2 regions of the Mycobacterium sp. SMC-14 genome follow, and region 2 is predicted to be linked to the other one. Evidence: riboswitches for the same ligand, from Rfam matches in the RefSeq annotation. Region 2 holds a riboswitch; the other holds the start of a gene.
The links. A riboswitch is a leader RNA that binds a small molecule or an ion and turns the genes downstream of it on or off. The one in region 2 is predicted to bind cobalamin.
Positions count from the first base shown of each region.

Region 1: it holds a riboswitch for cobalamin, as region 2 does, so the genes downstream of both, metE (5-methyltetrahydropteroyltriglutamate--homocysteine S-methyltransferase) here and ACKY0W_RS16730 (ABC transporter substrate-binding protein) in region 2, are expected to answer to the same signal.

Region 1 covers NZ_CP176429.1:1,197,330-1,212,263, reverse strand. The annotation lists gene ACKY0W_RS05855 (CaiB/BaiF CoA transferase family protein) at 1-189, opposite strand, end outside; gene ACKY0W_RS05850 (enoyl-CoA hydratase) at 241-1,050, shown strand; gene ACKY0W_RS05845 (CPBP family intramembrane glutamic endopeptidase) at 1,134-1,853, opposite strand; gene ACKY0W_RS05840 (gamma carbonic anhydrase family protein) at 1,933-2,451, opposite strand; gene ACKY0W_RS05835 (crotonase/enoyl-CoA hydratase family protein) at 2,457-3,245, opposite strand; gene ACKY0W_RS05830 (thiolase family protein) at 3,242-4,387, opposite strand; gene ACKY0W_RS05825 (DNA/RNA helicase domain-containing protein) at 4,467-6,320, opposite strand; gene ACKY0W_RS05820 (SDR family oxidoreductase) at 6,444-7,094, shown strand; cobalamin riboswitch at 7,149-7,353, shown strand; gene metE (5-methyltetrahydropteroyltriglutamate--homocysteine S-methyltransferase) at 7,474-9,759, shown strand; gene ACKY0W_RS05810 (mycobacterial-type methylenetetrahydrofolate reductase) at 9,833-10,723, shown strand; gene ACKY0W_RS05805 (HAD-IC family P-type ATPase) at 11,056-14,934, shown strand, end outside.
Region 2 covers NZ_CP176429.1:3,504,366-3,519,299, forward strand. The annotation lists gene cobO (cob(I)yrinic acid a,c-diamide adenosyltransferase) at 1-172, shown strand, start outside; gene ACKY0W_RS16670 (cobyrinate a,c-diamide synthase) at 178-2,532, shown strand; gene ACKY0W_RS16675 (cobalamin biosynthesis protein) at 2,529-3,461, shown strand; gene ACKY0W_RS16680 (GNAT family N-acetyltransferase) at 3,464-3,901, shown strand; gene ACKY0W_RS16685 (hypothetical protein) at 3,907-4,269, opposite strand; gene ACKY0W_RS16690 (DUF222 domain-containing protein) at 4,381-5,760, shown strand; gene ACKY0W_RS16695 (nitroreductase family deazaflavin-dependent oxidoreductase) at 5,767-6,192, opposite strand; gene ACKY0W_RS16700 (antibiotic biosynthesis monooxygenase family protein) at 6,208-6,498, opposite strand; gene ACKY0W_RS16705 (hypothetical protein) at 6,620-7,066, shown strand; gene ACKY0W_RS16710 (cobalt-precorrin-6A reductase) at 7,052-7,786, opposite strand; gene ACKY0W_RS16715 (cobyric acid synthase) at 7,783-9,234, opposite strand; gene cobF (precorrin-6A synthase (deacetylating)) at 9,234-9,971, opposite strand; gene cobN (cobaltochelatase subunit CobN) at 9,968-13,558, opposite strand; cobalamin riboswitch at 13,587-13,723, opposite strand; cobalamin riboswitch at 13,715-13,904, shown strand; gene ACKY0W_RS16730 (ABC transporter substrate-binding protein) at 13,941-14,934, shown strand, end outside.

The sequences.
Region 1 (14,934 bases), 2.3 Mb from region 2:
CTTCAGGTCGGCGGTCACCGAGCGCCGGTTGCGCAGCATGGTGTCCTTGCTGGCCCCGCCACCGAATTTCGGCGGCCGCTCCACGCGGACCACATCAGCGCCCAGGTCGCCGAGGATCATCGCCGCGTGCGGACCCGGTCCGATCCCGGCCAGTTCGATGACCCGCAGTCCCGCCAGTGGTCCCGCCATATCTGCCTCCTCGTCGTGTGCCTGTGTGATGTGCATCCTAGGGTGAGGGCCATGACTGCAATCGACTCCGGCATCGACACCCTGGCCCCGGTGGCGGGCGTGTCCGTCACCCTGGCCGACGGGGTGCTCTCGGTGACCATCGACCGCCCCGACAGCCTCAACTCGGTGACCACAGGTGTGCTGGCCGGTATCGCCGACGCCATGGAAGCCGCCGCCCGCGACCCGCGGGTGCGCGCGGTCCGGCTCGGCGGCGCGGGGCGCGGCTTCAGCTCCGGCGCGGGGATCAGCGCCGACGACGCGGCCGACGGCGTGCCGACCGAGATCATCGTCGAGGCCAATCGCGCGATCCGGGCGATCGTCGCGTTGCCGCGGCCGGTGGTGGCCGTCGTGCAGGGTCCGGCAGCCGGCATCGGCGTGTCGCTGGCACTGGCCTGCGACCTGATCGTGGCTTCGGACAAAGCCTTTTTCCTGTTGGCGTTCACCAAGATTGGGCTGATGCCCGACGGCGGCGCCTCCGCGTTGGTTGCCGCGGCGGTGGGCCGGACCCGCGCCATGCGGCTGGCACTGCTGGCCGAACGGCTCTCGGCCGCCGACGCCCTGGAATGGGGCTTGATCAGCGCGGTGTACCCGGCGCAGGAGTTCGACGCCGAGGTGGACAAGCTCCTGGCCGGCTTGCTGGCCGGGCCCGCCGCGGCGTTCGCCAAGACCAAGCACGCCATCAACACCGCGACACTGACCGAGCTGGATGCGACTCTGGACCGCGAATACGTCGGGCAGTCAATCCTGTTGAACGCCCACGACTTCCGCGAAGGCGCCCGCGCGTTTCAGGAGCGGCGCTCCCCCAATTTCACCGACTCCTAAGCGGCGACGAGCGTGCGCAGAATGCCACGCTCAAACGGCGTGTCGCCGTACAAACACGCACCCTCGCGCGAATTTTGGGGCTGCTACATTCCAAAAATGGGGGGTAGCGCCAGCACCATCACCAGCCCCCACACCAGGTGGGTCAGCACCGGGGCCAGCACTCCACCGGTAGCGCGCCGCTCGAGTGCGCAGACGGTACCGAGCACCAGCGCGGCCACCCCGACCATCAGGTTGCCTGCGGCCATCATCGCTGCGACGTAGAGCAGGGTGGAAAACACCAGCGGGGAGCGGCGACCGAACGCACTGAACAGTGCGCCGCGGAAGAACAACTCCTCGGCAATCGCGTTGACGATGGCGATCAGCACCACCAGCCGCCAGGAGACTTCGGTGGTGTAGGCCAGGATCGCGACGACCTGATCGGCCAGCGGCGGAATGTCCTGCACCGCAAGCCCGCCCAGCAGGAACACTCCGCCGAGTACCAGGCCGACGCCGGTGCCGGTGAACACCGGCCGCTCGTTGCGGCCGCGGAACCGCAAGACCCCCAGGTGCAATGGGCCGGCGACCACCGCCCCCACGGTCCACACCGCGGCCAAGACCAGCGACAGCCAGTAGAACGACGCGTCTCCTGGAAGCTTGCTGTGCATGGCGGCCAGTACCGAAGCGCCGATCAGCACCACCACCCCGACGACCGCACGCCGCCGCTGCACCACGGCCCGTGGTTCGTGATAAGGCAGGGCGACCCTGGTCATGATGTCGGTGATCTCACGCAGCAGGCCGGGGCGGGCTGGACTGATCTGGGTCATACAGGACGTCCCCTCAGCGGCGGGTTGAGCAACGTCCCTAAAACGTAGCGGCGAAACGGCGGCCGGTGGCCCAAATGCGTTAGTTCGCTCGATGGACTTCGATCAGTCGGCGATACGCCGCGGCGTTGTACCGATTGTTGCGGACCTCGGCCTCGCTCAGATCTCGTCGTACCCGGCCCGGCACCCCCGACACCAGCGACCGGGGCGGCACCACCATCCCCTGCGGGATGACGGCACCCGCCGCGACCAGCGAGCCCTCCCCCACGACCGCACCATTGAGGACGATCGCTCCCATGCCGATAAGGCAGTCGTCCTCAATGGTGCAACCGTGCAGCACCGCGTTGTGCCCGACGCTGACGTGCGCCCCCACTCGACAGGGGAACTCCTTGTCGACGTGGACGGTCACGCCGTCCTGGATGTTGGTGTCGATGCCGATCTCGATCGGCTCGACCTCGGCGCGCAGCGTCGCCGAGTACCAGACGCTGGCCCGCGCGGCCAGGCTGACCTGGCCGATCAGGCTGGCGTTGGGTGCCACCCAGGCCTCCGGGTGTAGCTGCGGGGCGCGCCCGCGGATGGAGATGAGAAGCGGCTCCGGCACGCCGCTCAACGCGCCTTCCACACCGGTGCGCGCTTCTCGGCGAACGCCCTGGGTCCCTCCTTGGCGTCCTCGGACCGCAGCAGGGCGGAGAACTCCCGGCCGGTGCGAGCCCAACCGTCCACTTCGCCGGGGATGGCCCCATCATCGACGCCGTAGGCGATCCGCTTGCTGGCGCGCACCGACAGCGGCGCGTTGCCGGTGATCCGTTCGGCCAGCTCCAGGGCTGCCTCCAGCGCGCCGCCGTCCTCGACCACTCGGTTGACCAGTCCCCAGCGGGCCGCGTCGGCCGCCGAGATGGGCTCCCCGGTGTAGAGCAGCTCCAGGGCAACCTTGCGGGGCAGCTGATCGATGATGCGGAACACCCCGCCGGCACCGGCGATCAGGCCGCGCTTGACCTCGGGCAGCCCGAATTGGGCGCGCTGCTCGGCGATCACCAGGTCGCTGGCCAGCGCGATCTCGGTGCCGCCGCCCAGCGCGGTGCCGTTGACCGCCGCGATGACGGGCTTGTCGATGAAGTGCTGCACGAAGCCGGCGAAACCCCACTCCGGGTGCTCGGGGTGGTAGATGTTCTCCCGGTTGGCGATCGCCTTGAGGTCGGCTCCAGCGCTGAACGACTTGTCGCCGGCGCCGGTGAGCACTACCGCGCGCACCTCGTCGTCGTCTTGAGCCTGCGCCAAGGCGTCGCCGATGCCGGCGCTGACCGCCCCGTTGATCGCGTTGCGGGCGTCGGGCCTGTTGATCGTGATCAGCAGGACATTTCCACGCCGTTCTACCAGAACGGCCCCATCACTCACAGCAGCTCCAGGATGGTGGCGTTGGCCTGGCCGCCGCCTTCGCACATGGTCTGCAGTCCGTAACGAATTCCGTTGGCGCGCATGTGGTAAAGCATGGTGGTCATGATCCGGGCGCCCGAACCGCCGAGCGGGTGGCCCAGCGCGATCGCCCCACCGTTGGGGTTGAGCCGCTTGGGGTCGGCACCGATTTCGGCGAGCCAGGCCATGGGGACCGGGGCGAACGCCTCGTTGACCTCGAACACCCCGATGTCGTCGACACTCAAGCCCGAGCGCTGCAGCGCCTTCTGGGTTGCCGGGATCGGACCGGACAGCATCATCACCGGGTCAGAGCCGGCCAGCGTCGCGGTGTGCACCCGCGCCAGCGGGGTCAGGCCCAGTTCGCGGGCCTTGGCCGCCGACATGAACAGCAGCGCTGCCGAACCGTCGGAGATCTGGCTGGAGTTGCCGGCGTGAATCACGCCGTCCTCCTTGAAAGCGGGCTTGAGCTGGGCCATCTTCTCCAGCGTGGTACCGCGGCGGATGCCCTCATCTTCGCTGACCACGTTGCCCTCGGAGTCCGTGATCGAGACGATCTCGTCCTTGAAGGCGCCGGCGTCCTGTGCGGTGCCGGCCTTTTCGTGCGAGGCCAGCGCGAACTCGTCGAGCGCGGTACGGCTCAGCCCCCACTGGGTGGCCATCATCTCCGCACCGATGCCCTGGTTCGGGGTCTGGCTGTAGCGCGCCTTGAAGGAATCCCCGTACGGCCGGCCGCCGTTGGCCAGCGAGGAACCCATCGGGGTACGCGACATTGACTCGACACCACCGGCGACCACGACGTCGTAGTGTCCGGCGACCACACCCGCGGCGGCGAAGTGCACCGACTGCTGGCTGGATCCACACTGGCGGTCCACCGTCACCGCGGGCACGCTCTCCGGCCATCCCGCGCTCAGCACCGCCGTGCGGCCGATGTCCAGGGCCTGCTCACCAGCCTGCATGACACAACCCCAGATCACGTCGTCGACCAGGGCCGGGTCCACGCCGGCCCGGCTGACCAGCCCGTTGAGCACCTGGGCGGACAGCTCGGCCGGGTGTACTCCGGACAGTCCGCCGTTGCGCTTGCCGACAGGCGCGCGCACCGCTTCGACGATGACGGCTTCAGCCATGGGGTGCTCCTTAGTTCGTTCGGGGTCTTGTTGCCTCGATTGTCGACCAACCCGCACTCAACACACTCGGGCGGGGTGGCTAGTCCGGGATCATCTCGCGTAAGGCGGCTCGGGTCTCTTCGTCTGTGGAGTAGATGACGGTACCCATCATCCCGCGCGTCAGCAGCACCTTGTAGACGTTGCGGACCAGCCGATCGAACCGCTGATCGGAGACAGTAGACCGATTTCGAAAATCGGGATCACGGTTGGCCTGGCGCACGGCCACAAACCCGCCGTCACGCCAAACCAGATCGTCACCGAGAATGACACCGTTCCAGTCGTATTCAAATCCTTGCGCCGTGTAAACACAGCCAACTTGGCCGAACCCACCGTTCTCGGTGGCCCACAGCGCACTAGGCGGTGCATCGCCGATTCGCCTATCACTCTTGCTATTCCAGGGCCGCGCCCAACCGCCGATCTTCACGTCATCGACAAGCGTGCCGTCCTTTCGGGCAGCGCTCCATGGCCAGCAGTAGCCCGCGGTCATTCGCGCCGAGTAGCCACGATCCCGGAAATGCGCCAAAGTTGCCTCCAGCTCTTCGGGACTGTCAACGAGCCGAACGGTGAACTGTGGATCTCCTCGCCAGGGACTCGGCCGCTTCTCCTCAAGTCCGAGAACGCGGGTTACCCATAGGACGTATTCCTCGCTGCCGCCGCAACGGAATTGCTCACCGAGCGGAATGTGCTGGAACTGAATTCCAAGGTGGCTTGCATACCGTTCAATCTGAGCTAACGTGCCCATTTCGCCTGGCCGGACCACCTGGTGTTCATCCAACAAAAATACCGGGACCCTCGCAGCGGCGATCAACTCATCGATCTGCGGCCTTTCAGTGCGCAGTTCAGCAGGAGTGTATCGGTGGGCAGATGTCTCTCGGATTCTGTGCGCTTCGTCCATAACGATGACATCGAGACCGTTGGCTTCGGCCGACATGAACTGGTTGAAGTACTTGAACATCGACTTCACCATTGGCGCCCGGCTGCCAGCGACTTTTCGTAGCGTCAGTGTAAAACTGCGAGAACCGGTCGCATGGACAACAGAGCGGCCCCTACGCGCCAGATCACCGAGTAGGGATAGCGCCACCACGCTTTTTCCGCTGCCGGGACCGCCAGTCACAACGATGACCCGTTTGGTGTTGCCCGCTCGCGCGCGCTCGACCGCGTGCATCACAAGATCCACTGCCAGCTGCTGATTTCCGATCAACTGGAACTGGGGACGATCTCGGACCTCAGCGGCTGCCAACTTCAGCAACTGCTTAGACGGCGCAATCGCCGAACGGATCAGCAAATCAGCTGCGGCGCGGCCCGATACGGGCCGCAGTCTCGATCGCAGGAAGTCGGTCATCGCAGAACGATCCGCACCCGTGAACAGCCTGCCGGTCGTAGACACCGGCACTGCGAGCAGATCCGCGATCAAGGCCGGGTCGAGAGCATTGTGGAGATAAGCCATACCCGCAAGGGCATCTGGCTGATCCGCGACAACTCGAGCGAACCCCGCAAGGTAGTCGCAGTATCCACGTACCTGCTTCACCGGATGCTGCTTGGGACCTCCTGGCATCCCGGGGACGTCAACCAGGTCGGGGTCGCCCTCAAACGTGTAAGCGGCTGACCACTGCTTGAGCTCCACGACGACATACGACGGCTGACCGGTCTGAGGGTGAATCCCAGCTAAGACCACATCGGCTCGCTGCGAGGTCAAAGGAAGGTGGTATTCAACCAGCATTTCCACATCGCCCAGACCGGCCGCAACCAGGTCACTCGCAAGAACCGGAAGGCTCCGCTGCCACGACATCTGTTCGGATGGGGATGCGCGCCGGCCGGTGCGAAAAAGCATCTGCTCGAGCAATTGCTCTACCAATGACGAAGGTGGCTCGGCACAGGCACGACTTGCCGTCATGCGAATGAGCGTCAATGAATATTCCCCAGGGCAGCACGAATTGAATCGTGCGGGTGGGGACATATCCTGCGCCGGAAGTCCGTCGGACCGCGGTGATCATGCTAGCCGCGTACCGTCGACTCCATGGCACGCATCGTGATCATCGGCGGCCACGGCAAGATCGCCCTGCTGCTGGCCCCCATCCTCGCCCATAGCGGCCACCAGGTCAGTTCGGTGTTCCGCAATCCCGAACACGCCGAGGAGGTCGCGGTCACCGGCGCGGTCCCGGTGGTGGCCGACATCGAGCAACTCGACGTCGACGGCCTGGCCCGCGTCGTGGCCGGCCACGACGCGGTGGTGTTCTCCGCCGGAGCCGGCGGCGGCAACCCGGCACGCACCTACGCCGTCGACCGCGACGCCGCCATCCGCAGCATCGACGCCGCCGAGCAGGCCGGTGTGCGGCGCTTCGTGATGGTGTCCTACTTCGGCGCGGGTCCTGATCACGGTGTTCCCGACGACGATCCGTTCTTTCCGTACGCGCAGGCCAAAGCCGCCGCCGACGCCCACCTGCGTGCCACCGATCTGGACTGGACGGTGCTGGGCCCGAGCCGGCTCACCCTTGATCCGGCGACCGGCCGAATCGCCCTCGGCCCCGATACCGGCAAGGGGCAGGTCTCCCGCGACAACGTGGCAGAGGTGATCGCCGCCTGCCTGGCCGACAACTCGACCATCGGCCGCACCATCGAATTCAACGACGGCCAGACCCCGATCCCGGAGGCGCTTCGAGCCGATTGACCAGGTAATCTTCATTACGCAACTGGTTTGCCGTAGCTGCCGTAAGGCGGCGTCGGCATCGAGCGCAATGCGGTTTTCCGTGGAGCGCAAGAGGGAACCCGGTGAGAATCCGGGACTGTCCCGCAGCGGTATGCAGGAACGACCGCCGTCACAAAGCACTGGTCACGGGTTCGCCCACCGACTGGGAAGCGACGGCCACTAGGAGCACCTCGGTGCGCGCCTGCGAGTCCGAATACCTGCCCGTTGTGCTGGGCGCGCCGCGCCCGGCGGATCAACGCCTCGCGGAATGGGCGTCTGGTTTTGAGGGTTATAGTGCTTTATATATAGGCACGGGACCGGATCAGCTGGGCGACTGCTGGCGTTGACCCACCCTCGTCAATTGAAGGATCAAATCGTGATCGCTCAACCCTTTACCGCCACCGTTCTCGGCTCACCTCGTATCGGGCCGCGCCGCGAACTCAAGCGCGCCACCGAAAGCTACTGGGCCGGCCGGATCGGCCAGGACGAACTGAAGACGGTGGCCGCCGGCCTGCGCCGCGACACCTGGGCCCAGCTGGCCGCCGCCGGGCTGGACTCGGTGCCGGTGAACACGTTCTCCTACTACGACCAGATGCTCGACACCGCGGTGCTGCTGGGCGCACTCCCGGCGCGGGTGGCCGGCGTCGCCGATGAGCTGGACCGCTACTTCGCCGCAGCCCGGGGCAACAAGGACATCGCCCCGCTGGAGATGACGAAGTGGTTCGACACCAACTACCACTACATCGTTCCCGAGATCGGCCCGGACACGAAGTTCTCGCTGAACCCGGCCAAGGTGCTCTCCGAGCTCGCCGAGGCGCAGGAGCAGGGCATCAACGCTCGTCCGGTGATCATCGGGCCGGTCACCTTTCTGCTGCTGAGCAAGGCCGTCGACGGTGCGGACGCACCGATCGCCCGCCTTGATGAGCTGACCGACATCTACGCCGAGTTGCTGGGCAAGCTGGCCGACGCCGGCGCGCAGTGGGTGCAGATCGACGAGCCGGTGCTGGTGACCGACATCTCCGCCGACGCCCCCGCGTTGGCCGAGCAGGTCTACAACCGTCTCGGCGGGCTGAGCAAGCGGCCGTCGATCTTCGTGGCCACCTACTTCGGTGACCCGGGCGCCGGGCTGCCCGCCCTGGCCCGCACTCCGGTCGAGGCGATCGGCGTCGACCTGGTCTACGGCGCGGACACCAAGATCGCGTCGGTGCCGGAGCTGGCTTCCAAGACGCTGGTCGCCGGTGTGGTCGACGGCCGCAACATCTGGCGCACCGACCTGCAGGCCGCGCTGGCCAAGCTGGCGTCGCTGCTGGGGAGTGCGGAGGCTGTTGCCGTATCGACGTCGTGCTCGACGTTGCACGTGCCCTACTCGCTGGAGCCCGAGACCGGCCTGGACGACGCGCTGCGCAGCTGGCTGGCGTTCGGCGCCGAGAAGGTGACCGAGGTGGCCACCCTGGCTCGCGCCCTGCGCGAGGGCCGGGACGCGGTCGCCGCGGAGATCGCCGCGTCCAACGCCGCGGTCGCCTCCCGCAAGTCCGACCCGCGACTGAACAACGCGGCGCTGCGCTCGCAGATCTCCAAGATCAAAGAGGCGGGCATCCAGCGCGGTTCGGCCGAGGAGCGTCGCGCCGCTCAGGACGAGCGACTGCACCTGCCGCCGCTGCCGACCACCACGATCGGCTCCTTCCCTCAGACCGTGGAGATCCGCAAGGCCCGTGCCGCGCTGGTGGCCGGAGAGATCGACGACGCGGAGTACACCAACCGGATGAAGGCGGAGGTCGCCGCCGTCATCAAGCTGCAGGAAGAACTCGGCCTCGACGTGCTGGTGCACGGCGAACCGGAGCGCAACGACATGGTGCAGTACTTCGCCGAGCAGCTGGACGGCTTCTTCGCCACCAGCAACGGCTGGGTGCAGTCCTACGGCAGCCGCTGCGTGCGCCCGCCGGTGCTGTTCGGCGACGTCACGCGGCCCAAGCCGATGACGGTGGACTGGGCCACCTACGCCCAGTCGCTGACCGACAAGCCGGTCAAGGGCATGCTCACCGGTCCGGTCACCATCCTGGCCTGGTCGTTCGTCCGTGACGACCAGCCGCTGGCCGACACCGCCTACCAGGTGGCGCTGGCTATCCGCGAGGAGACGGTGGATCTGGAAGCCGCCGGCATCGCGGTGATTCAGGTAGACGAGCCGGCCCTGCGTGAGCTGTTGCCGGTGCGCGACGCCGACAAGGCGGCCTACCTGGACTGGGCGGTCGGATCATTCCGGATGTCCACCTCGGGTGTCTCGAATGCGACGCAGATCCACACTCACCTGTGCTACTCGGAGTTCGGCGAGGTGATCGGGGCGATCGCTGATCTGGATGCCGACGTCACCTCGATCGAGGCGGCCCGCTCGCACATGGAGGTGCTCGACGACCTCAACGCGATCGGCTTCTCCAACGGGGTGGGCCCGGGTGTCTACGACATCCACTCGCCGCGGGTGCCGTCCACCGACGAGATGGCCACGTCGCTCCGCGAGGCGCTGGATGCTGTTCCGGCGCAACGTCTCTGGGTGAACCCGGACTGCGGCCTGAAGACCCGCAAGACCGACGAGGTGACAGCATCGCTGGCCAATCTTGTTGCGGCGGCTAAGGAAGCCCGCACCGGCCTGTGACCTTCTGACATGTTGCGCCCCAGAGCGATTTCTGGGGCGCAACATGTCCATTCCATGAGATCGGAGTCCCCTGGTGCCGTTGAACACCATCGCACTGGAATTGGTGCCGCCCAACACCGATCGCGGGCCTGAGCACGCCCGCGAAGAGGCATACAAGGTTCTACAGCTATCCGAGCAGGCGGGTATCGCAGGCCGGATCGGGCACGTCATGATCCCCGGGTTGATCCCCGAGGATGACGGTCGGCCGGTCGAGATGAAACCCAAACTCGACGTATCCGACTTCTGGTCGATCATCCACCCCGAACTGCCCGGCGTACGCGGACTGTGCACGCAGGTAACCGCATTCCTCGACGAGGCGGCGCTGCGGACGCGCCTTGTGGACCTGCGCCGGGCCGGGTTCGACGGAATCATCTTCGTAGGTGTCCCCCGCACGCTGAACGACGGCGAGGGCGGCGGCGTCGCACCCACCGACGCGCTGTCGAAGTTCGACGACCTCGTCGACAACCGGGGCGTCATCCTCATCCCGACACGGGACGGCGAGCGGGAACGCTTCGACTTCAAATGCGACCGGGGCGCCACCTTCGGAATGACGCAGCTGCTCTACTCCGATGCGATTGTCGGATTCCTCCGCGACTTCTCCGAAGTCAGCGACCACCGGCCCGAGGTCCTGTTGTCGTTCGGCTTCGTGCCGAAGATGGAGTCCAAGGTCGGACTGGTCGATTGGCTGATCCAGGACCCGGGCAACGAAGCCGTCGCCGCCGAGCAGGCCTTCGTGCGGACACTGGCCGCGGGCGAACCCGACGTCAAACGCCGCCAGTTGCTCGACTTGTACAAGCGGGTCATCGACGGCGTGGCCGATTTGGGCTATCCGTTGAGCCTGCACTTCGAGGCTCCCTACGGTATTTCGAAACCGGCATTCGACACCTTCGCCGAGATGCTCGCCTACTGGTCGCCGCACGCCTGAACCCGGCCCGACCCCGGGCCACGCAACTGCGCGCTCGATCTACTCCGCCAGATCCACTGTGGTGCACAGCATTCACCGGCATTTCAAGTAGGGTCTCGCCGGTGTTCAGCTGAACGCTGCCTACCGGACCTACCTTCGAGCGTGAAGGGGAGTAGTTCCTACCCGCCACACCTGTGGCGGATGTGAATGGTCGTCAATACGGCGGGTTCCACCCGCCCGGTCATTCAGCGGACCCAGGACTTTCGCGAGCGAGACCTTCGGACGATTGACCATGTCGACCGAAGGCTCCGCAGGCTTTCCTTGCAGATTCGGTCGCCGAGCGAAGGAGACCGATGCCCCCCTCGATACCTGCCCTGATCGACGACGTCGAACCGGCAACCGACGAGCCTCTCGATACGATCACCGTCGTCGAGAGCCCCCTGATCGACGACGACCTCGACGACGACGTCGCCGACGGTCCCACACCCCGCGCCACCCCCGCACCCGGCGACGGGCTGTTGGCGGTCTCCACCGCGGCGATGGCAGGTATCAGCGCCGTCGGCTTCGGCATCGCGCTGGCCGGGCGCGTCCTGCGCGTTCCCCGTCTGCCGGCCAGTGTGCAAGGCGCCGTGGTCGCTTTGGACCACCAGCCGCGGCTGCGCCGACTCCTCGAGGAACGCATCGGTAAACGCGCAACGGACACTGCCATGGGGCTGGCCTCCACCGCCGCCAACGCGCTCGCCGTCGCCCCGTCGATTCTGGCGATCGACCTGGCGATCAACACCTTCAAGGCAGCCGAAACGCGCGCCGACGCCCGGGCATGGTCCCGGCGCGAACTGGCCCGCCCCACCACCGGATCCGAGACGCAGTCAGCCGCACGCCCGGTACCTGCCCCGGTCGGCCCAATCGAACAACACCTGCAGCGCGGCACCTGGGTTCAGGCGATCGGCGCGGCGGCGGTCGGCGCGGCCAGCCGCGACCCGAACCTGGCCGGCAATGCCGCGTTGGTCGCCGTGCCGAAAGCCGCCCGCTCCACGCAGGAATCGTTCGCGGCGACACTGGGTCGCGGACTGGCCAACAACGATGAGGCGCTGCAGATCGACCCGGACAGCCTGCGCCGATTGGATCGGATCGATGTGGTGATTCTCGATCCGCGAGTGCTGCGCAGCGAGTCGTTGCGCTTGGTGCGGCTTCGGGGTGGCGACGAGAAGGATCTGACCACCTGGGAGCGCGCCCAGGCGATGTTGGCGGCCGGCGACCTGCAGCCCGGCTGGCGCCCCGTGCCCGGCACACGCCGCGGCAAGGGGCGCGCCGTCACCGAGGCGCTCTTCGCCCCGGCACCACATCCGCTGGCTACCGCGACGCTCGCCGAGACACAGCGAGCCGACGTACAGACCATCACCGTCGACGACTCCGTCGGTCTCGGAGAGCTGCGGCCCGCGTTCGACGAAATCGCACCGATGACAGGCGATTCGATCGACGAGGCACTGCTCGACGCGGTGCACGACTACCAACAGGAAGGCCACACCGTCGCGGTGGTTTCTTCGGCGGCTGCCCAGGCACTGTCGGCGGCCGATCTCGGGGTGGGCATCCTGCCCGACGACAGCCACTCGCAACCGCTGGAGGCGGACCTGATCGTCGATGACCTGGCCGGGGTGTGGCGGATTCTGCATGCCCTGCCCGCGGCGAAGGCGGCCAGTCGCCGCGGCGTCGAATTGTCCGTCGGCGCTTCGGCGATGGGTTCCCTGCTGCTGATTCCGACCGTCCGGGGCCGCGGGCCCGAAGCGGTGGTCTTGGGCGCGGCGGCGGGTGTAGCGTCCGGCTACTGGTCGGCGCGCAAGGTCGTCAACGCACCGCTGCCCCGGCCGGTTCCGGTCGACGAGTGGCATGCCATGTCGGTGGAGCAGGTGCGTGACGCACTGAAATCCGCAGAGCCCACCTCCGCCCCGCGCATTGCCGCGGACACCGAACGACCCGTGATCTGGCAATTCCTCGACGCGGTGCGCGACGAACTGTCCGACCCGCTGACCCCGGTGCTGGGACTGGGCGCCACGGCCACCGCGATACTGGGCTCGCCCATCGACGCCCTGCTGGTCGGCACCGTGCTGGCCAGTAACGCCGTGCTGGCCGCCGGTCAACGGCTGAGCGCCGAGCTGCGGCTGAATCGGCTGCTCGCCGACCAGATCCCGCCCGCCTGGAAGGTGACGATCCGGCCCGACGGTACGCGCGAACGCGTGCAGGTGCTCCCCGAGCAGTTGCAGCGCGGGGATCTGATCGAGGTGGGTCCCGACGACGTGGTGCCGGCCGACGCCCGCGTCATCGAGCAGGAGAAGCTGGAGGTCGACGAGGCGTCACTGACCGGGGAGTCGCTGCCGGTGACCAAGCAGCTCGACGCCACCCCGGGCGCAGAACTGGCCGAACGTCGCTGCATGCTCTTCGCCGGCACCACCGTGGCCGCCGGGACGGGCCTGGCGTTGGTGACCGCGGTGGGACCCGACACCGAGGTGCGGCGCGCCGCCGACCTGGTCACCAGTCGACACGGCGACATCGGGCTGGGCCACCAGCTCGGCCAGATCACCAACCGGACCTGGCCGCTGAGCCTGGTGACCGGCGGATTGGTCAGCGCGCTGGGGGTGCTGCGCGGTACCCGGCTGCAACAGGCGGTGGCCCAAGGTGTTTCGGTGGCCGTCGCCGCCGTCCCCGAGGGTATGCCGGTGGTGGCGACACTGGCTCAGCACGCCTCGGCGCAGCGACTCACCAAATCCGGTGTGCTGGTGCGGGTGCCACGCTCCGTGGAGGCCCTGGGCCGCGTCGACGTGGTGTGCTTCGACAAGACCGGCACGCTCAGCGAGAACCGGCTGCGGGTCACCGAAGTGCGCACGGCATCCGAACATTCCCGCGACGAGGTGCTGCGGTGCGCGGTACGTGCGACGCCGTCGGCGAAGGGGCAAAGCCATGTGGACGCCACCGACGCCGCGATCGTTGCGGCAGCCGAGTCGGTGCCGGGTGCCATCGCATCGGGGGCAGCCGACGCCCATCTGCCGTTCCGATCGGGGCGGCCGTTCGCGGCATCGGTGTTCGGCACCGAGTTGACCATCAAGGGTGCACCCGAGGTGGTGCTGGCGGCCTGCGACGACGTCCCGGCTGACATCGACGACGTGGTGGAACAGCTTGCCGACGAGGGACTGCGGGTGCTCGCGGTCGCACGACGTGAGCTCAGTCCCGCTCAACTGCAAGCGCTTTCGGCCGATCCCGACGATCCCGAAGCCCAGCTTGCTGCCATGGCCCGCCAATGCGCCGACGGGCTGACCCTAGTCGGATTCGTCGGCATCTCCGACACCCCGCGCGCTGGGTCGGCCGGCCTGCTGGCCGAGCTGCACCGCCGGCAGGTGCCCATTCGGATGATCACCGGTGATCACCCGACCACCGGTCGCGCGATCGCCCGCAAGATGGGCTTGCAGCTGACCGCCGACCAGGTCATCACCGGCTCGGAATGGGAGACGCTGTCGGGCAAGGAGCAGGAGCGCGCCGTGGCCGAGCGGGTGGTGTTCGCCCGGATGTCGCCGGCGAACAAGGTGCAGGTGGTGCAGGCGCTGGAACGCAGCGGCAAGGTGTCGGCGATGGTCGGCGACGGCGCCAACGACGCCGCCGCCATCCGGGCCGCCACCGTCGGGATCGGGATCGTCGCCCAGGGCAGCGACGCCGCCCACACCGCCGCCGACGTGGTGCTGCTCGACGGCCGCATCGAGACCCTGCTGGATGCGCTCAACGAGGGCAGCCAACTGTGGCAGCGGGTGCAGGCGGCGGTGGCGGTGCTGTTGGGCGGCAACGCCAGCGGCGCGGTGTTCGCGATCATCGGCAGCGCGCTGACCGGTCAGGCACCGTTGAACACCCGCCAGCTGCTGCTGGTCAACATCGTGACCGATGCGTTCCCGGCCACCGCGCTGGCGATCAGCCAACCGCGTCGCCCGATGCCCTTCGGGGGGCGCGGGCCCGACGAGAAGGCATTGTTGCGGGCGGTGGCGGTGCGTGGCACGACCACGGCCAGTGCCACCCTCGCGGCGTGGTTCATGGCGCGAGCCACCGGCTTTCCGCGACGCGCCTCCACGGTGGCGCTGGTCGCGCTGGTGACCACCCAGCTGGGCCAGACCCTGCTGGAGTCGCGTTCCCCACTGCTGCTGGCTACCGCGGGTGGGTCTTTCGCGGCGATGGCGCTGTTGATCAGTATCCCG
Region 2 (14,934 bases):
CGACGACGTGGTGGAGACCTTGGCCAACCGGCCGGGCCACCAGCACGTCGTGATCACCGGCCGGCGCGCCGATCCGCGACTCATCGAGATCGCCGACCTGGTCACCGAGATGGGCAACATCAAGCACCCGATGGATGCCGGCCAGAAAGGTCAGCGCGGCATCGAATGGTGAGCGTGGTGGGCGTTTCCCTTCCCCGCCTGGCCATCGCCGCCCCCGCGTCCGGGCACGGCAAGACCACGGTGGCGGTCGGCGCGATGGCGGCGCTGTCCGCCCGCGGCCTGCAGGTCAGCGGCCACAAGGTCGGCCCGGACTACATCGACCCCGGTTACCACGCGCTGGCCACCGGGCGGCCGGCCCGCAACCTGGATCCGTATCTGGTCGGTGCCGACCGGATCGTGCCGTTGCTGGTGCACGGCGCCGCGGGCGCGGATGTCGCCGTGATCGAAGGCGTGATGGGGCTTTTCGACGGGCGCCTGGGCACTGGAGGCGAGGCCTCCACCGCACATGTCGCGGCGTTGACGGCGACCCCGGTGGTACTGGTCGCCGATATCTCGCATGCCTCCCGCACGCATGCGGCGGTGGTGGCGGGCCTGGCCGGATTCGATCCGGCGGTGCGCGTCGCGGGGGTGGTGCTGAACAAAGCCGGCAGCGCACGCCACGCCGATGAGGTCGTTGCCGCGTTGCGCCCGAGCGGCATTGAAGTACTCGGGGTGTTGCCGCGTGACGCGGGCGTGGAGACTCCGTCGCGGCATCTCGGGCTGGTGCCGGCGGCCGAGCGTGACGAATCGGCGGCCATGGCGGCTCGACTTGCCGGGCTGATAGAGCGGTACGTGGATGTGGACGCGGTGTTGGCGGTCGCGCGCCAGGCTCCGGAATTGACCGGCCGCCCCTGGGATCCCGCTGCCCAGATCACCGCGGCCTCGGGACGCCGGCCGGTGGTTGCCGTCGCCGCAGGGCGGGCGTTCACGTTCGGCTATACCGAGACGTTCGAGCTGCTGCGTGCCGCCGGTTGCGAGGTGGTGACCTTCGACCCGCTCACCGACACCTGCCTGCCGGCCGGCACCGCCGGCATCTACCTGGGCGGCGGGTTCCCGGAGGTCTACGCAGAACCGTTGGGCGCCAACACCGCACTGCTGAGTGCGCTGGGGACGGCGATCGCGGCGGGAGTGCCGACCGTCGCCGAGTGTGGCGGGCTGGCGTACCTATGCCGCCGGGTGGGTGAGGACGCCGGGGTCGGGGCGCTGCCGGGCCACGCGGCGATGACCCCACGCCTGGCGCTGGGTTATCGAGAGGCCACCGCGGCGGCCGACAACCTGCTGGCGCGTACCGGAGAGCAGGTCACCGGTCACGAATTCCACCGCACCCAGGTCGTTTTCGATCACGCCGTCAGCGCGGCCTGGCGGCTTCCCGACGGACCGGACGGCGTTGCCTCTGCCAGCCTGCACGCGTCCTACCTGCACACCCATTGGGCCGGGCATCCCGGACTGGCTCAGCGTTTCGCCGACGCGGTGCACGGTTTCACCGGCCCGGATCTGCACCATCACGGCGATGTCGAGGCCGGGCCCGGGCTGCTCGATTTCGCGGTCAACGTCTATGCCGGGCCGCGCCCGGACTGGCTCGAGCGCGCCTTGCATGCCTCCCTGGACGATGCCGTGGCCTACCCCGAAACGTCAGCGGCCCGCGCCGCGTTGGCTGCCCGGCACGCTCGCACCGCCGCGGAGGTGCTGCCCACCGCGGGCGCGTCGGAGGCTTTCGACCTGGTGGCTCGACTACGCCCGTGGCGCTGCCCGGTGGTGGTGCATCCGCAGTACACCGGCCCGCATGCCGCGCTGACCGCCGCCGGACACACCGTCGGTACGGTGCTGTGCCGGGCCGACGACGGCTTCGCACTGCACCCCGAAGCGGTGCCCGAAGACGCCGACCTCGTCGTCATCGGCAATCCGACCAATCCCACCGGGGTGTTGCATCCGGCGCGGACGCTGCGTCAGTTGCTCCGTCCCGGCCGGGTGGTATTGGTCGACGAGGCGTTCCTCGATGCCATTCCCGGCGAGCCCGAAGCCCTGTCCGAGGAGCGGCATTCGGGGCTGCTGGTGAGCCGTAGCCTGACCAAGCATTGGTCGATCCCCGGCATTCGCGCCGGGTATCTGCTCGGCGATCCCACGCTGCTCGCCGACGCGGCACGACTGCAGATCCCTTGGTCAGTATCCGCGTCGGCGCTGGCCGCCATGCTGGCCTGCTCGGATCAGCGGGCGGTGGGCGAGGGTGAGCGCCGGGCCCGGCAGTTGGTGTCCTGGCGGCAGCATTTGGAGGGGGGCCTCGCCGCGCGCGGGGTGCGATTCGCCGCAGGGTCGGCGCCGTTCGTGCTGGCCCAGGTCGGCCGCGGCGTGCATGCGGTGTTGCGCGAGAACGGTATTGCCGTGCGCCGTGCCGACACTTTTCCGGGCCTGGATGACAGCTGGGTGCGGATCGCGGTGCGGCCCCCGGACCTGACCGATCAGTTGCTGGCCGTGCTCGACCGTAACCGCCGATGATTGCTTCCCGGGCACTCGGATTGGCGCTCGGCTACGCCGCCGACCGCGCCTGGGGTGATCCGCGGCGACTGCATCCGGTCGCCGGGTTCGGGACGTGCGCGCTGGCGCTCGAGCGGCGGATCTACCGCGACCATCGAGCCAGCGGGGTCGCCCACGTCGTGGTCTTGGTCGGCGGCGTCACCGCCCTGGCGTACGCGGGCGAACAATTCGCCCGAAACCCTTGGGCACGCACCGCGCTGACCGCCCTCGCCACCTGGGCGGTGCTTGGCGGCCGTTCCCTGGAACGCGAGGCCGATGCCGTGCACGCCTTCCTGGCCGACGGCGAACTGGAGTCGGCCAGGACCCGGGTGCGCAACCTGGTCGGTCGCGATACGAGCGCGTTGGAACCCGACGAGATCGCCCGTGCCGTCGTCGAATCCGTGGCGGAGAACACCTCCGACGCGGTGGTGGCGTCGTTCGTGTGGGGAGCGGTCGCGGGCGTTCCGGGTCTGGTCGCGCACCGCGCCGCCAACACGCTCGATGCCATGATCGGTCACCGCAACGCCCGCTACGACCGGTTCGGCTGGGCCGCAGCACGATTGGATGACCTGCTGGGATTGCCGGCCTCCCGGCTGACCGGGGCACTGGCCGCCGCCCTGGGGCCCGACCCCGCCGGCGCACTGCGGGCGTGGCACCACGACGCCCGCCACCATCCCAGCCCCAATGCCGGGGTGGTCGAGGCCGCGTTCGCCGGGGCGCTGGGGCTGCAACTCGGCGGGGTCAACACCTACTACGGAAATCGGCGTGAAGATCGCGCGCGGATGGGCTACGGTCGACCGCCTGCGCCGTCCGACATTCCGCGGACGACCCGGCTGGCCCGGCGAGTGGGCGTGGGCGCCCTGCTCACCGCGGTGGCGTGGTGCCTGGCTCGAGGGCGGATGAGGAGGTAGCGGTGGCGGCCCCCGATGGTGTCGAGTTCTCGACCGATGCTGCGCGCGTGAATCGGGATTGGCTCTGGAACGAGCTGGTCGAACACACCTACTGGGCGAAATACCGCACCCGCGCCATGTTCGACCGCCAACTCGACAGCGCGTGGCGCACGGTGGGCGCCTACCGGGCCGACGACGGAGCGATGATCGGTTTCTGCCGCGCGGTCTCCGACGGTGCCGCCTTCGCCTACCTGGCTGACGTCTATGTCTGTCGCGATCAGCGCGGACAGGAGATCGGCAAGGGATTGCTGCGGACGATGATCGACGAGGGCCCGGGTCAGGACTTCCGTTGGGCGTTGCACACCGCTGACGCGCACGGGTTGTATGGGCAATTCGGCTTTGCGGCGCCCGACGCGACATACATGGAACGGCCGTCGCGGCTGGCGCATATCCGGGATTGACACCTTCAGGTGTGCATCAGGTCCGCGGCGTGGCTCTTCTCGCTCGGCCGGATATCGCTGGCATCGCTCGATTTCAGCCGCCATGTCGTGACCAACCCGTCGGGGCCGGTCAGCTCGCCGGCAGCAAGCGCTTCACCGACCAGGAGTCGCACACGTGGCTCGTCGGCGGCTCCTGTGGCGAACAGCACCCGCAACACCAGCTCCTCGCCGTCAAGGTGATTGGCAACGTGGTGGGGCGCTAGTGGGCACGGCGGCTGGTGATCCCAGCTGCCGCACAGTGCTTTGGTGATGGCTCCGCCGGGCGCATTCGGGCTACCACCCGGGTCGATCACCACGACCGCATCGTGGGCGTAGGCATGACGAACCATGGGTTGCGATGCTACGGGATTCATCCACAGTTGCGGGTTGATCCACAGCCGCGACCTTTCCTGGGCTGTCTTCCGGCGTGTTTGTCGGGGGTGGTTTCTAGCGTCGGGGGTATGGCAACAGTCGTGGGTGCGCCAGCGGCGCGGGAGCAGATCCGCGCTGCCCTGGATGCCATTGATGCCGCCCATGCGGTGTTGCGGACGACTTCGACGGATCTGGTGGGCAACACCTTTCGCATCGACCTTGCCGACCGGCTGGAAAACCAGGAGCGGGTCAATCGCGGGTTGATGTACCGGATCTTCGGCGAACTCGCCGACCCACCCGATAGAGAAGGAAGCATCGCGGCGGCACGCAATGCGTTGTGGACGCGACTGCGCATCACCCCACGTGAGATCACCCGCCGCTGCCGCCTGGCCGCCCGCATCCGGCCCCGACGCTCTTTGACCGGCGCACCGATCCCGCCCGAACTCCCGGCCCTAGCCAGCGCGATCGAATCCGGTTCGATTGGTGACGAACACATTCGCGCGATCTGCCAAGCCGTCGACGTCCTGCCCGGATCAGTGACCCCGCCCCAGATCGCGCAGGCCGAAGCCGCCCTGGTCTCCCACGCCACCGGAGTCGATGCCGGGGTGGTCACCAAGATCGGACAACGCATCGCCGATCACCTCAACCCCGACGGACTGTTCAGCGACCGCGACCGCGCACGACGCCGCGCCCTCGTGCTGGGCCGCCAAGGCCCCGACGGCATGTCCAAACTGACCGGACTCCTCGACCCCCAAGCCCGCGCCTACTTCGAAGCCATTGCCGCCGCCGTACGCCCCGGACGACATGTGCCCGATGGAGCCAAGGGGCGTGATGACCGCACGCCGGCGCAGCGCTGCCACGACGCCTTTCGCCTGGCCATGTCCACCGCCATCGCCTCCGGCAAACTCGGCACCCACCGCGGCCACCCCGTCACCGTCGTCGTCACCACCACCCTGGCCGAACTGAATCAAGCCGCCCAGGCCACAGGCGATCCATCGGTCCCAATGCCACCACCAGCACTCACCGGCGGCGGATCCCGACTGCCCATGCGAGATCTGATCGCCATGGCCGCCGAGACGATCCACTACCTCGCCGTCTTCGACGACCACACCAAACGCCCGCTCTACCTCGGCCGACAGAAACGAATCGCGACCGCCGACCAGCGGTTGATCTGTTATGCGCGCGACCGCGGCTGCACCCACCCCAACTGCCTGGCCCCGGGCTATCACTGCGAAGTCCACCACGCCCAACCCTGGACCCCCCATGGCCGCACCAACGCAGACAATCTCTACTTCGCCTGCGCCCCCCACCACACCGACACCAGCGAAGGCCGCCAACAAACCACCGTCACCGCATCAGGACGCCTCGCCTGGACCGACACCACCAGCCCACCCCGAATCAACCATGCCCACCACCCCGACGAACTCCTCGCAGGCGACACCGACCCACCCGCCGAAGGGGCGGCCTAGCTAGGGTCAGGCGCCCGTTCTGACCAGCTCCACCACCGGGATGACCCGCTGGGTTCGTTCGCGGTACGTGGCGAAACCCGGGTAACGCTGCGCCTGAATCCCGTAGAGCCGGTCATGTTCGGCACCGGTGATCTCGGTAGCAGTGACCGCGAAGGTGTCGGTACCGAGTTCGACAGTCGCCGAGGGATTCGCCCGCAGGTTGTGATACCAGCTCGGATGGTTGTCCTTGCCCTCGTTGGAGGCGAACACGATGATCCGGTTCCCCTCGGGGAGATACATCATCGGGCTGGTGCGCTGCTGTCCGGATTTGGCCCCGGTGGTGGTCAGCAACAGGACCGGAGCCCCTTCGAACCGTCCGCCGAGTTTTCCGCCGCTGCTGCGGAACTCCGCAATGTTACGGGCGTTGAACTCCAGGGTTCGCTGTGCGTCCACGGGCGACCATCTCCTTTAGTCGATACCCACGAAGTGCTCGATCACCGGCGGTGAGTCGTAGAAACCGTGCAACAACACACGCCATTGCTCGAATTCCGGCGACTTCCGAAACCCCTCGGTGTGCGCCTCAATGTTCTCCCACTGCACCAGCAACAGGTAGAGGTTCGGCGACTCGACCGACCGGGACATCGAAATCCCCAGGAATCCGGGCTGGGCGGCGATCAACGGGCGCGCCTTGGCGAACGCTGCTTCGAAGTCGGCTTCGCTGCCGGGCCGGATGGGCAGTACTCCATGTTCCACAATCACGCTGCCAGTCTGCCCGACGGCGTGTGGCCAGGATTACCGCCTAAAGACTCTTGTCTGTTACCGGATGACACAGATAGGTTACCTGCAACTGATAGACACAGATACTCCTGGAGGTGGCGGGGTGAGCGCTCTCGCGGCGGCAGTGGTCTTTGCCTGGTTGGGCATGGTGTTGGCGATCTCGTTCCTGGAAGCCCCACTGAAGTTCCGGGCACCGGGGATCACCATCCCGCTAGGACTGGGGATCGGGCGGCTGGTGTTCCGGGCCCTCAATGCGGTGGAGATCGTGCTGGCCACGGTAGTGGTGTTGGCGGTGGCCACCGCTCCCCCCGAACCGATTTCGCTGGCCGGGGTCTGCATTGCGGTGGCTGTGCTGACCACGCAGATCCTGGTGGTCCGGCCCCGGCTGCGCCGCCGCTCGGATGCGGTGCTGGCCGCGCAGACTGCTCCACCCGGCGGAATCGTCGAGCGCTCCCGCGCCCACTACGCCTATGCGGGGCTGGAGGTGGTCAAGGTCGCCGCACTGCTGACCGCGGGCGCCGCATTGCAGCTCGCCTCAGTCGCCGGTTAGCACCCAGGCCAGCGCCCGCTCGACGTCGTTCACCGTGGCCACGCCCGCCGGACGGGCCGGACGCCGCACGATGACCACCGGCAGGCCGAGTTCCTCGGCGGCCAGCATCTTGGGCCAGGTGTATTGCCCCCCGGAGTCTTTCGTGACGACGACGTCGGCGTGGTGATCGCGCAGTAGCGCCAGCTCTCCGGGCAGCTCGTAGGGTCCCCGGTCCCTGATCAGCGACCAGCCGGACGGCAGGTCGATCGACGGCGGCTCGACCACGCGCGCCAGCACTGCAGCGTCGGACAACTCCGGTAGGTATGACGCCAACTGCTGGCGCCCGATGGTCAGCACCGGCCGCCGCCCCAGCCGGGCCGCGATCTGTGCGGCCTGCTCGTGTGAGTCGGCCCAATGCCACGACTGCACGGCCCGCTGCGACCAGCCGGGCCGCTCCAGCCGCAGCAGTGGTCTGCCGGCCGCGGCACACGCGCTGGCCGCATTGGCCGACATCGTCGTCGCGAACGGATGGGTGGCGTCCACGACCATGTCGTAGTCGGCCAATACCGCCCGCAGACCGGCGATTCCGCCGAACCCGCCGATCCGCACCGCTCCGACCGGCAACCGGGGATCGGCGACCCGGCCGGCCAGTGACGTCGTGACATCGACGCCCGCACCGACCAGCCGATCGGCGAGTGCTCGGGCTTCGGCGGTGCCGCCGAGCAGCAGCACGCGCGTCATGGCGCCCCCGGCGGTAGGACCGCCAGCCCCGCCGGCGCGCCGCCGCCCGCCAACTCCAACAGCGCCTCGACGTCCAGGTGCTCTTCGATCAGATCCCCGAGCAGGTCCAGCCGGCGCTCCCGGGCGGCGGGAAAGGACACCTGCGACGGCGCCAGCCCGAGGGTGTCGGCCAGGAACGCCGCACGCAACGCGTCGACCTCCAAGCACCCATGTCGCATAGTGCCGAAAACCTGGCCGGCGCGGACCCCGCCGGGAAACGCATCGGCGACGTCTCCGCGGCTGATCCGGCCGTGGTGGATCTCGTAGCCGCCATCGGACAGCCGCAGGGTTTTCTCTGCCGTGAAATATGTTTCGACGTCCAACAGGCCCAGCCCGGGCACCTCGCCGGGCGCTCCCTCGATTCCCTCGGGATCGCGGATCATCTGGCCCAGCATCTGGAATCCCCCGCAGATCCCTAGTACGGGCTTGCCCGCGGCGGCGTGGGCGGCGATCGCGGCATCGATCCCGCGTGAACGCAGCCAGGCCAGATCGCTGATGGTTGCCCGGGTTCCGGGCAGCACCACCAGATCCGCGTCGGACACCCCACGCGGGTCGGCAGCGAACACCACGTCCAGATCGGGTTCGAGCCCCAAAGCGTCCAAGTCGGTGAAGTTGCTGATCCGCGGCAATCGGATCACCGCGACCCGTCGCGCCCCGGTGCGCCCCGAGCACCGGCCGTCCAAATCCAGCGCGTCCTCGGAGTCCAGCCACAGCTCCGGATGCCACGGTAGGGTGCCGAACACCCGCCGACCGGTGAGGCGCTCCAGATCGGCCAGGCCGGGCTCCAGTAACCGCAGCTGCCCACGGAATTTGTTCACGATGAACCCCGCCACCAATGCCTGATCCTCCGCCGACAGCAGGGCCACGGTGCCGAAGAACGCCGCGAACACCCCGCCGCGGTCCACATCGCCGACCACCACCACCGGCAGGCCGGCGTGCCGCGCCAGGCCCATGTTCACGTAATCGCCGGCGCGCAAATTGATCTCGGTCGGGCTTCCTGCTCCCTCTGCGACAATCACGTCGTAGCGCCCGGCGAGATCGTCGTAGGCACGGTGCGCGGCCGCAGCCAACTCCGCGCGCCCGTGCATCCAGTTCGACGACGAGAGGGTCCCCCACGGCCGGCCCATGAGCACCACATGACTCTGCTGGTCACTGCCGGGCTTGAGCAGTACCGGGTTCATCGCCGGCTCCGGTTCGACCCGCGCAGCGCAGGCCTGAATCCATTGCGCCCGACCGATCTCCGTCGTCGCACCGGCGGCGCTGACGCACACCATGGAGTTGTTCGACATGTTCTGCGCCTTGTACGGCGCCACCCGCACACCGCGGCGCGCCAGCGCACGGCACACTCCGGTGGCCACCACCGTCTTACCGGCGTCGCTGGTGGTTCCGGCGATCAGGATGCCCGCCATCAGGTTCGCCGCACCAGGAACACATCCATCACCCAACCCGCCTCGGCCCGGGCCGCATCGCGGGCGGCCGTGATCTCCTCGACGACGTCACAAACCCGTCCGGTGACCAGCCGCTCCCCCGCCGCACCGAGGTTGGCGCCCCACCAGATCGTCCACTCGGCCACCGTGGACAGATCGAGACTGTCCGGGTTGAGCATCGCCACGATGTTGTCCTGACCGGCGGCGACCGCCTCCGCCAGCCGCCGGCCGGTGGTGATGTGCACCGGCCGGCCCACTTCATGCAGCACGATCCGATGCCGGGCGGCCAGCAGTTGCGGGGCGCTGATTCCTGGCAGCACGTCGTAATCCAGCTCGACCCCAAGGGCTTTCACCCGCTCGACGATCCGGATGGTCGAGTCGTACAGTGCCGGGTCGCCCCAGACCAGGAAGGCTGCGGTGCCGCCGCGGGACCGCAGCACGTCGGCGTAGCGCTGCGCCCGGGCAGCATGCCAGTCCGCCACGGCGTGGGCATAGCCGGGCTCGGTCAGCCCCGGGGAGCGGTCGCGGGCCGGGTCGGCGACCGCGACGATAGGGGTCGAGGGGGCGTAGGTGTCGACGATGGTGCGCCGCAATGCCAAAAGACCGTCGTCGGAGGACTTCTCGGATGCCACTACGTAGTCGGCGGACCGCAGTGCGCTGGCGACCTCGGCGGTGACGTGCGCAGGTCCCATGCCGATTCCGAGAATCCAGACTTTCACCGGTCCTCCAGGTCGCCTTCCACGTCTAGGTAAGCCTGCCGCAATGCCGCCAGGGTCTCCGGGTCGGGGTGCTCCCACAGGCCGCGATCGGCGGCCTCGGTCAGCCGTTCCACGATTCCGTGGAGCGCCCACGGGTTCGATTTGTCGAGGAACTCCCGGGTCTGCGGGTCTAAGACGTACTCGGCCGCGAGCTTTTCGTACATCCAGTCGTGCACCACGCCCGCGGTGGCGTCGAAGCCGAACAGGTAGTCGACGGTGGCGGCCAGTTCGAACGCACCCTTGTAACCGTGTCGGCGCATCGCGGAGATCCAGCGCGGGTTGACCACCCGCGCCCGGAACACCCGGGCGGTCTCTTCGGCCAGCGTGCGGGTGCGGATCGCATCCGGCGAGGTCGAGTCGCCCACATAGGCTTTCGGGTCGGCGCCAGTCAGGGCACGCACGGTCGCGATCATGCCGCCGTGATAGACGAAGTAGTCGTCGGAGTCGGCGATGTCATGCTCTCGGGTGTCGATGTTCTTGGCGGCCACCTTGATCCGGCGGTAGTTGGTGCGCATGTCGTCGGCAGCCGGCGCGCCGCCGAGCCCGCGGCCGTAGGCGAACCCGCCCCAGGTGGTGTAGACCTCCGCCAGGTCCTTGTCGTCACGCCAGGTCCCGGATTCGATCACCTGCAGGATTCCCGCCCCGTAGGAACCGGGCGCCGAACCGAAGATCCGGGTGGTGGCGCGGCGCAGATCCCCGTGTTCGGCCAGATCGGCGCGGGCGTGTGCGGCGACGAAGTTCGCGTCGTCGGGCTCGTCGAGGGTGGCGACCATCTGCACCGCGTCGTCGAGCATCGCCACCACGTGCGGGAAGGCGTCCCGGAAGAACCCGGAGATCCGGACCGTCACATCGATTCTGGGCCGGCCAAGCTCTTCGGGTGCGATGACTGCCAGCCCGGACACCCTCCGGGATGCCTCATCCCATTCGGGACGCACCCCGAGCAGCGCCAGCACCTCGGCGACGTCGTCGCCCGAGGTGCGCATCGCCGAGGTTCCCCACACCGACAGCCCGACCGACTCCGGATAGCTGCCGGTGTCGTCGAGGTAGCGGCGCACCAGCGAGTCGGCCATCGCCTGCCCGGTCTGCCACGCCAGCCGGGACGGCACCGCGCGGGGGTCGACGGTGTAGAAGTTGCGCCCGGTGGGCAGCACGTTGACCAGACCGCGCAGCGGCGAACCGCTCGGCCCCGGACGCACGAACCCGCCGGCCAGCGCGTGCAGCACCGCGTCGAGTTCGGCCGACGTGCCGGCCAGTCGCGGAACAACCTCGGTGGCGGCGAATCTCAGCACCCGGCAGACCTCGGGGTCGGGATGCAGCGTGTCGGCAAGGCCTGCTTCCCAACCGGCCGACTCCATGGCTTCGACCAATGCGCGGGCGCGGCCCTCGATCTCGTCGACGACCGCGGCAGCGGACTCTTCCTTGAGCCCCAAGGCGGCCCGCAAGCCGGGCACCGCGTGGTCCACCCCGCCCCACACCTGCGGGGCGCGCAGGATCGCCAGCACCAGGTTCACCCGTTCCGGGCCGGCCGGCGCGCCGCCGAGCACGTGCAGGCCGTCGCGGATCTGGGCGTCCTTGATCTCACAGAGCCAGCCGTCGACGTGCAGCAGGAAGTCGTCGAATTCCTCATCCTCGGGCCGCTCGTCCAGGCCCAGGTCGCGGTGCATCTCCGCGGCCCGCATCAGGTTCCAGATCTCACCGCGGATCGCCGGCAGCTTGGCCGGATCCATGGTCGCGATGTTGCCGTACTCGTCGAGCAGCTGCTCCAATCGCGCGATGTCGCCGTAGGACTCCGCGCGCGCCATCGGCGGGATCAGGTGGTCGACGATCGTGGCATGCGCCCGCCGTTTGGCCTGGGCACCCTCACCCGGGTCGTTGACCAGGAAGGGATAGATCAGCGGCAGGTCGGCGATCATGGCGTCGGTGGCGCAGGCCGAAGACAGCGCCGCGGTCTTTCCGGGCAGCCATTCCATCGATCCGTGTTTGCCCAGGTGGATCACCGCGTGCGCACCGAAACCATGTGCGAGCCAACGGTACGCGGCCAGGTAGTGGTGGCTCGGCGGCAGCTCCGGGTCGTGGTAGATCGCCACCGGGTTCTCCCCGAATCCGCGGGGCGGCTGGATCATCAGCACGATGTTGCCGGATTGCAGCGAGGCCAGCACGATCTCGCCGGCCTCGTTGACGAACAGCTTGCCCGGTGCCGGACCCCACGCCGTTGACATGGCATCGCGCAGGTCGTCGGGCAACTCGGCGGTCCACTGCGCGTACTGCTGCGTGGTGACCCGCACCTGCGCGCCGGCCAGCTGCGCGGCGGACAGCCAGTCCTCGTCCTGACCGCCCGCCTCGATCAGGGTGTGGATCAGCCGATCCCCTGCCTGCGTCTCGTCAGCGACATCCAGCACCCCGAAGCCGTCCCCGACGTCATAGCCCTCGTCGGACAACCGGCGCAGCAGCCGCACCGCCGAGACCGGGGTGTCCAGGCCGACGGCGTTGCCCACCCGGGAGTGCTTGGTGGGGTAGGCCGACAGCACCAGCGCCAGCTTCTTCTGGGCATTCGGGATGCGGCGCAGCACAGCGTGATTCACCGCGACTCCAGCCACCCGGGCGCAGCGCTCGGGGTCGGCGGCGTAGTGCGGCAGCCCGTCGTCGTCGATCTCCTTAAAGGAGAACGGAACCGTGATGATTCGTCCGTCGAATTCCGGGATGGCGATCTGAGTGGCCGAATCCAGTGGGCTGACGCCGTCGTCGTTGGCCTCCCAATCCGCGCGCGACGACGCCAGGCACAGTCCCTGGAACACCGGAATGTCCAGCGCCGCGATCCGTTCGATGTCCCACGCGCCGTCGTCGTCACCGGCACTGACACCGGCGGTGGCATTCATCGCCCCACCGGCCGCCAGCATGCAGACCACCACCGCATCGAGCTGCGCCAGCGCCTCAAACAGCTCATCGGGGGCGTTGCGCAGCGACGCGGCGAAGATCGGCACCCCGACCGCCCCGGTGGCGACCTTTACCCCATCGATGGCGTCGGCCAGCGCGTGCGCGAAACCGGCATTGCCGCTGACCTCATGGGCCCGGTAGTAGAGCACCCCGATCCGCACCGCGTCGGGAGCCTCGACAGACTCGCGCTTGCCGTAACCCCACTCCGGGATCACCGCCGGCTCATCGAAACCCTCCCCGGTGAGCAGCACCGTGTCACACAAGAACGCGTGCAGCTGCGCGAGATTGGCCGGCCCACCCTCGGCGAGATAGGCGTGTGCCTGCGCGGCCAGGCCGATCGGGACCGTCGAGCACTCCATCAACTCGGCGTTGGGCGAGCGCTCCCCGCCGAGCACCACCAGCGGCAGGCCCGTCGCGCGCAGCAGCTTCAGTTCGTCGGCGATCTCGGCCGACGACCCCAGGATGCGCAGCACCACGACGTCGGTGCCGGCCACCAGCGGTTCGATGTCGTGGCGTGCCGGGTTGCCGAGCCGGTACGCCGCGCCACTGGCCCGCGCGGACAGCAGGTCGGTGTCGGACGTGGACAACAGCGCGATACGGCGTGCATCAGCCATCAGGGGCCTCCTCGGGGTTCTCGCCCCTCGTCGTCGGATGTCTCGTGGCCGTATCTGGCTAACGGGCCCGGCTGCGCCGATGGCCCTTCACAGTGGCGGAACCGCCCCGGATTCGCACCGGGTTCCTGACGCCACGAGACGGCGGCCAGCCTAACGCAGCACGGCATGCAACAATGTCGCCGGTAAGGCGATGACGATTGAGGAAGCCGGTGTGAATCCGGCGCGGTCCCGCCACTGTCATCGGGGAGCGACCCTCATCAGCCACGGCCCGCCACTTGTGGGGTTGGAAGGCGAGGCAAGCAGTGATCCGAGAGCCAGGAGACTCACGTCAACGCGTCCTGCGTACCGGGGCGGTGTACCCCGAGGAAGCTGACTCACGCCCATGCCCCGTGCGTTGCGGGTAGTTCCTGCGCTCCTGGTAGCGCTGGCCACCGCGCTGTCGTTGGCCAGCTGCTCTGGCGAACTCGCAGCCCGCACCCCGCAGGCGCGCGCCGGCTGCATCACCGACTTCGATCCGGCTGCCGACTATTTTCCCGACAAGTCGACGCTGACCGAGGCCACCAACTTCGTCCTCGAATACCACGGCAGCTACCAGGTCCTGACTGTCAAACGGCCCTACCTCGGCGGCAAGCCGGTGTCCTATGTACTGGTGCGTTGCGGTGCGCCCGCACCGGCACTGAGCGGCGAACTGGCCCACGCCCAACAGATCACCGTCCCGGTACACAGCCTCTACTCGGGCTCGACGACGCACCTGGCGATGATCACCGAACTCGGGCAAGCCGGCGTGGTCACCGGAGTGGCGAGCCCGGCCGCCGTCGCCGATCCGCAGATTCGCGCCCGCATCGAGACCGGTGAGATCGTCGGGTACGCCCCCGGCGGACAGCTCAACGTCGAGCGGGTGCTCAGTGCCGGCCCCGATCTGCTGGTCACCGAAGGTATCGACGATCCCGGCTATCCCAAGCTGCGCGAGGCCGGTCTGCCCGTACTGGCCGACGCCGAATGGCTGGAATCCACTCCCCTGGGCCGAGCCGAGTGGATGAAGGTGTTCGCCGCGCTGACCGGGACCGAACGTCAGGCCGCGCAGACCTACCAGGACATCCGCAACCGTTACCGTGCCCTGGCCGCTCAAGCCGCCGGGGCGAAGCCCGCCGAGGTTCTGGTCGGCACCATGTATTCGGGCAGCTGGTCGATGCCCACCGGCGACAGCTATTCGGGGCGTCTGGTCGCCGACGCCGGAGGCACCTACCCCTGGCTGTCGGACACCGGCGCCGAAAACCGGCAACTGAACTTCGAGTCGGTGTACGCCAGTGCCGGCACCGCGCCGGTATGGCTGGTCACCGACGACTGGCGGACCCTGGGCGACGCGGTGGCCCGCG